2 regions of the Actinoplanes sp. NPDC049316 genome follow, and region 2 is predicted to be linked to the other one. Evidence: riboswitches for the same ligand, from Rfam matches in the RefSeq annotation. Region 2 holds a riboswitch; the other holds the start of a gene.
The links. Region 2 has a riboswitch for FMN ahead of AB0K03_RS18280 (nicotinamide mononucleotide transporter family protein). Riboswitches for the same ligand answer to the same signal wherever they lie in the genome.

Region 1 (3,394 bases), on a different contig from region 2:
CGGCTTCGACGTGGTCCGGGCCTGCAACGGCCAGGAGGCGCTGGAGCTGATGGAGACCCGTCGCCCCGACCTGGCGGTGGTGGACTGGATGATGCCGCAGATGGACGGCGTGGAGCTGACCCGCCGGCTGCGTGCCGAGCCGCTCACCTCCGCGCTCCCGGTGATCATGCTGACCGCCAAGGGCATGACCGTGGACAAGGTCGTCGGCCTGACCGCGGGCGTCGACGACTACCTCGTGAAGCCGTTCGACACCGCGGAGCTGATCGCCCGGGTCTCCTCGACGCTGCGGCGCAACAAGGAGTTCCGCGAGGTGTCGCCGCTGACCGGCCTGCCCGGCAACGCCCGCGTCACCCGCGAGATCGCGGACCGGATGAAGGCGAGCGGCGACTTCTCGGTCGGCTACGTCGACATCGACCGGTTCAAGCCGGTCAACGACGTGTACGGCTTCGACCGCGGCGACGAGTTCATCACCGTGCTGGCCCGCAGCCTGCACCGCGCCGCGGCCGCCGCCGGGCGCCCGCCGGTGTTCCTGGGCCACATCGGCGGCGACGACTTCGTGTTCATCTGCCACCCCGACCAGGTGCTGCCGCTGACCAAGCACATGGTCACCGACTTCGAGGCCTCCGCCGACCAGCTGTACGACCCCGAGGACGCGCAGCGCGGCTACATCGAGGTGCCGGACCGCCGCGGCGGCAAGCAGCGCGCCGCGCTGGTCACGCTCTCGATCGGCGTCGCGCAGTCCATCGCGGGCGGCCGGTTGTACGACGACCACCGCGCCGTCGTGGCAGTCGCGTCCGAGATGAAGAAGGTGGCCAAGAGCCAGCCGGGCTCGTACGTGGCCATCGACCGCCGGCGCAGCGACTCGGACCTGGACGACGAACCGACCCTGTGACGTGGGTCGCCCGGCAGGTGGCAGATCGCGCAGGACGTGGAAGACTGGCCGGTGACCCACCACGCGCTGGCGGGACTCGGTGAAATTCCGAACCGGCGGTGATCCTTCCCCCACGGGAAGGTAAGCCCGCGACCCGGACGTCGAACCTCGGCGGCCGGTGGACCTGGTGAGACTCCGGGGCCGACGGTTGATCGACCGGCACACGCCGATCGGTCAGACAGTCCGGATGGGAGACAGCGCGCGGAACAGGACCGAGGTGTCCGCGGGTCGGCCCGTCCGGGCGCAGTGCCGGGCGAGCCGGCGCCGTACCCTCGCCCGGGGCGCGCGAAGCGTACCCTGATGTCCGGTTCCCGGCTTATTTCCCTCACCTTCCGGCGCGTGACCGTACCGCGTCAGGGAAGGGCTGAGAGATGGTCACCGAGGACGAGGCGATGCGCCGCGCGATCGCGCTTGCCGCCCGGGGCCTCGGCACCACCAGCCCCAACCCGGTCGTCGGCTGCCTGCTGCTCAGCGCCGACGGCGAGGTGGTCGGTGAGGGCTTCCACGCGTACGCGGGCGGCCCGCACGCCGAGATCGTGGCGCTGGCCCAGGCCGGCGACCGCGCCCGCGGCGGAACGGCGGTGGTCACGCTGGAGCCCTGCAACCACACCGGGCGCACCGGGCCGTGCGCCCAGGCCCTGATCGCCGCCGGCATCACCCGGGTGGTCATCGCGGTCGACGACCCGACGCCGGTCGCGGCCGGGGGAGCGGCGACGCTGCGAGCCGCCGGGGTGCAGATCGAGACGGGGGTACGCCGGCCGGAGGCCGAGGCCGGCAACGTGGCCTGGCTGACCGCCGTGCGCCGGGGCCGCCCGTACGTGACGTGGAAGTACGCGGCCACCCTCGACGGGCGCTCAGCGGCGGCCGATGGCACCAGCATGTGGATCACCTCGGAGCCGGCCCGCCGCGACGTGCACCGGCTGCGCAGCACCGTCGACGCCATCGTCGCGGGGGTCGGCACGGTGCTCGCCGACGATCCCCAGCTCACCGTCCGCGATCTGCGCGACGGCAGCCTCGCGATCAAGCAGCCGCTGCGGGTGGTGGTCGACTCCTCCGGGCGTACCCCCGGCAAAGCGCGCGTGCGCGACGCCGCCGCGGAGACCTGGATCGCGACGGCGGCCGCGGTCGGCGCCGGACCCGACGGCCACGTCGACCTGTCCGCCCTGCTGCGCGAGCTGTTCACCCGCGGCGTCCGCGCGGTCCTGCTCGAGGGCGGCCCGACGCTGGCGGGCGCGTTCCTCGCCGCGGGCCTGGTCGACCGGGTCGTCGGCTACGTCGCGCCCAAGCTGCTCGGCGCCGGACGCGCGGCCCTGGTCGACGCGGGCGTCACCACGATCGCCGAGGCGATCGACCTGGACCTGATCGAGATCACGCAGATCGGCCCCGACCTGCGCTTCGTAGCATCACTTCGGCCCAAGCCATCCGACCACCCCGCCCACCACCCACAAACGGATTGAGGCAGCCATATGTTCACCGGCATCGTCGAGGAACTGGGTGAGGTCGTGCGCCTCACCGACGCGGGGGACGACTCGGCGCTCATCGCCGTACGCGGACCACTGGTCACGTCGGACGCCCGGCATGGGGACTCCATCTCGGTCAACGGGGTCTGTCTCACGGTCATCGAGGCCACGGACGGCGTCTTCACGGCCGACGTCATGGGCGAGACCCTCAAGCGCTCCTCGCTCGGCGCGCTGCGCGAGGGCAGCCCGGTCAACCTGGAGCGCGCGGCGACCGTCGGCTCGCGGCTCGGCGGGCACCTCGTGCAGGGCCACGTCGACGGGGTCGCCACGATCCTCTCCCGCGAGCCCGCCGAGCAGTGGGAGGTGCTGCGCTTCTCGCTGCCTTCCGAGCTGTCGCGCTACGTCGTGGAGAAGGGTTCGATCACCGTCGACGGCGTCTCGCTGACCGTCATGGAGGTCACCGCCGACTCGTTCGCGGTCGGGCTGATCCCGACCACGCTCAAACTCACCGTGCTGGGCTCCAAGGCACCCGGCGACCCGGTGAACCTCGAGGTCGACGTCATTGCCAAGTACGTCGAGAAGATGCTGGGAGACCGCAATGCTCGCTGATGTGCGCCGGGCCGTGGCCGACATCGCCGCCGGCCGTCCCGTGATCGTGGTCGACGACGAGGACCGCGAGAACGAGGGTGATCTGATCTTCGCCGCCGAGCACACCACGCCGGAACTGGTCGCGTTCATGGTGCGGTACACCTCGGGCTACATCTGCGTGCCGCTGACCGAGGAGGAGGCGGACCGGCTGGACCTGCCGCCGATGTTCCACACCAACCAGGACCGGCGGGGGACGGCGTACGCGGTCACCGTGGACGCGGCTGCCGGCGTCTCCACCGGCATCTCGGCCGCCGACCGGGCGCACACGATCCGGCTGCTGGCCGGCGCGGACACCAAGCCGACCGACCTGTCCCGGCCGGGGCACGTGGTGCCGCTGCGCGCCAAGCCGGGTGGC
Region 2 (3,394 bases):
AGGGCCGCGCAGGTGTGCGGTCCGGCGACGACCTCGTCGGTGCGCGCGTCCTGGACGGTCAGAGTCACGTCGGCCTGCACCCCGGGCGTCGCCTCGATCCGGCCCTTGACCCGCACCTTGCCGCCCAGCGCCTGGCAGGGCTGGGCGAGGACGGGATGCCCGATGTCCCAGGTGAACGCCGCACCGCACTCGTACGGGCCGAACCGCACCTCGGCCTCGGCGCCGGCCGCGCCGCCCGGCAGCCGTACGGCCGCCGACACCCGCGCCGCCGGGTCGCCGGACTCCTGCTGAGACGGTGCCGGCGACGGTGCGGCCGCGGCCGCTTCGCCGGGGGTGGCCGCGCCCGGCACCCCGAGCGCCGCCCTGGACCGCGGCGCGCGAGGCGCGCTGCCGGCGCCGGTGACCGGCAGCCCGGGCAGCACCGCCGCCGTGGCGGCCGTGTCACGGTCCTGCAGCCAGGCCCGGAAGCCGGTGACGCCGGACGCGGTCAGCGCACCGCCGACCAGCGCCACGAGCGCCGCCCGGCGTCCCCACGCCCAGCTGCCCGGCCGGTTCGGCGGCCGCCGCTTCGGCCGCTGCTGCCGCGCGGGAGCGGCAGGAACCGCGCGTACCTGCGATTTCGGCTCCGGCGGCGCCTCCGCGGGCGGGGCGGTCATCGCGGGCACCCCACGCAGGTCGCCGCAGAGGCCGCCGAGCGTCCGCTCCAGCTCATCGGCGGCCGGGCGCCGCGCCGGGTCCTTGTCCAGGCAGGCCGAGACGACCGTCCACACCGGATCCGGCATCCCGTCCGGGCGCTGCGGCGCCTCGTCCAGGTGCCCGCGCAGCACGGCGAACGGCTCACCCGTGTACGGGGTCCGCCCGGTCACCAGCTCGTGCAGGACGACACCGAGCGCGTACACGTCCGCGGCCGGGGTGGCATCGCGGCCGCTGATCACCTCGGGGGCCATGTAGTACGGCGTCCCGATGACCGCGTGCGGGGTCGTCACCCCGGGTGTGTCCAGGATCCGCGCGATGCCGAAGTCGGTCAGCTTGACGTCCGGCCGCTCCTCGTCGCCGTGCAGCAGGATGTTGTCCGGTTTGACGTCGCGGTGCACGACACCCAGCGCGTGCGCCTGCCCGAGCGCGGCGCACACCTGCGCGAGCAGCCGGGCCGCCTCGGCGGGTTCCAGCGTGCCGGCGGAGCGGAGCCGCTGCCGCAGGCTTCCGCCGCCGACGAAGTCCATCGCCAGCCCGAGGGACTCCCCCACGCTGAACAGGTCCCGGACGCCCACGATCCGCTCGTGCCGCAGCATCTTCAGGATCGAGCGTTCCTGCACGAACCGCGTGACCAGCTTGGGCTGGCGCAGCAGGCCCTCGTGCAGCAGCTTCACCGCCACCTGGTCGCCGGAGGTGCTCTCCAGCCCGCGCCACACGACGCCGGTGGCGCCCTGCCCCACGGGGCAGATGAGCACGTACGAGCTGCCCACGCACCGTCCGCTGAGATCCATCGTCGCGACGTCGCCGTTCAAACCGGGTGGTGTCCTTCCACGTCTCCTCGTCGGGGCGCGGACGATGGTGGCCGTCGATGCGGGTGCCCGGCAATGGGCGTACGCCCGATCTGTCATGAAGCGCGAGCATCCCGCCCGGCCCGTCACCGGCGGTCCGCCGCCTCGTTGGGCAGGGATGATCCCGGGCCGCCGATGTGGCGTTCGTCGCTTGTCCCGGCTCCCGCGGCGAGCAGGACTACGATCCGAATCAGCAGCAAACGTTCAGCGTGCTCCGGGGTCGGTGAAAGTCCGAACCGGCGGTGACAGTCCGCGACCCGACCGCAGCCGGCGGCCGGTTGACCCGGTGGAATTCCGGGACCGACGGTGAAAGTCCGGATGGGAGGCAGCACGCGGACGCCCGGACCACCCGCGTGCGCGGTCGCCCCCCCGGCGTGCACCTTCGCTGACCTGTGGAGGTGGGCCCCGATGCACTGGCTCGACACCCTGCTCACCGCGTTCTACGACGCCAAATGGCAGGTCACGGACACGCAGGCGATCTACTGGCGCGAGATCGTCGGCAACGCGTTCGGCCTGGGCTCGGCGCTGTTCGGCCTGCGCCGCAGCGCCTGGGCGTGGCCCGTCGGCATCGTCGGCAACGTGCTGCTGTTCACCGTCTTCCTCGGCCAGGCGCTCGGCAACGACCAGGGCACCCCGCTCTACGGCCAGGCGTCCCGCCAGGTCTTCTTCATCGCCACGAGCGTCTACGGCTGGTGGCGCTGGCGGCAGAACAGGCACACCGCGGGCGGCGCGGCGGTGACACCCCGCTGGGCGACCGGGGCGCAGCGCGCCGTCTTCATCCCGCTCGCGCTCGCCGCGGTGGTCCTGTGCTTCTACGTCTTCCGCGCGGTCGGGGCGGGCTTCCCGGTCCCTTGGTGGTACTACCTCGCGGACTCCTGGATCTTCGTCGGCTCGATCCTGGCCACGTACGCGATGGCCCGCGGCTGGGTCGACTTCTGGCTCTGCTGGCTCGCGGTGGACCTGGTGGGCGTCCCGGAGCTCCTGCACTTCCGCTACTACCCCTCCGCGATCCTGTACGCGGTGTACGCGGGCTTCGTGGTCTGGGGCTTCGTGGTCTGGCTGCGCATCTCCCGCAAGGAGCAGCCGCAACGCGTCGACTCGCCCACCATGGAAACGGTCGCGTGAGGCCGGCGGGCGTGCGGTAGGGGCGGCGGTCACGCCCTCGACGATGTGATGCTGGTGCTGATCGGCGTGGGCCCCGACGGGCAGGTGCACTGGGCGCAGCGCCTTCCCGCGTAGGGGCAGGGCGGGCGGTCCGCCGGGTACGTTGGCGGGACCATGGGCGTGCTCCGAACCGTCGTCGCCGCGCAGGCTCGCCTGCGGTGGGCCGTCGTGCTGGCCGCCGTCGCCGTGCTGTGCAGCATCCCCGCGCTGGCCGGGCTGAGACCGGTCCGGGCCGCCGCCGTCGATCTCGCGACGCTGCGCGAGCGGATCGCCGCCTCCGGGCGGCAGGCCCATGAGGGGTACGCGCTCAGCAGCGGCCTGCTCCCCCTGCCCGCCCTGCCGGACCTCGAGCAGGTGACGTCGCTGGTCACCGGCACCACCGAGCTGCGCACCTGGTACGCCGCCCCGGACCGCTGGCGGGTGGACGTGATCGACGAGGCCGCGGAACGGGACCTCTACCAGACCCCCGAGGCGCAGTACGCCTGGGACTACGGGCAGAACCAGCTGACCCGGATCGTCGGCGCCCAGCCGGTGCGGCTGCCCCGCGGCGCCGACGTCACGCCGCCCGCGCTCGGGACCCGGCTGCTCGGCCTGGCCGCCGGGGACCGGTTCACGCCGCTGCCCGCGCGGCGGGTCGCCGGGATCGCCGCGGCCGGGCTGCGGATCGTGCCGGCGGCCGTGGACAC

Region 1: another riboswitch for FMN. It lies ahead of ribD (bifunctional diaminohydroxyphosphoribosylaminopyrimidine deaminase/5-amino-6-(5-phosphoribosylamino)uracil reductase RibD); the one in region 2 lies ahead of AB0K03_RS18280 (nicotinamide mononucleotide transporter family protein).

The regions. Positions count from the first base shown of each region.
Region 1 covers NZ_JBFAQM010000020.1:68,996-72,389, reverse strand. Annotated here, with positions in the region: gene AB0K03_RS26860 (response regulator) at 1-892, shown strand, start outside; FMN riboswitch at 954-1,134, shown strand; gene ribD (bifunctional diaminohydroxyphosphoribosylaminopyrimidine deaminase/5-amino-6-(5-phosphoribosylamino)uracil reductase RibD) at 1,303-2,388, shown strand; gene AB0K03_RS26850 (riboflavin synthase) at 2,398-3,000, shown strand; gene AB0K03_RS26845 (bifunctional 3,4-dihydroxy-2-butanone-4-phosphate synthase/GTP cyclohydrolase II) at 2,990-3,394, shown strand, end outside.
Region 2 covers NZ_JBFAQM010000010.1:189,933-193,326, forward strand. Annotated here, with positions in the region: gene AB0K03_RS18275 (serine/threonine-protein kinase) at 1-1,508, opposite strand, end outside; FMN riboswitch at 1,750-1,880, shown strand; gene AB0K03_RS18280 (nicotinamide mononucleotide transporter family protein) at 1,953-2,669, shown strand; gene AB0K03_RS18285 (hypothetical protein) at 2,823-3,394, shown strand, end outside.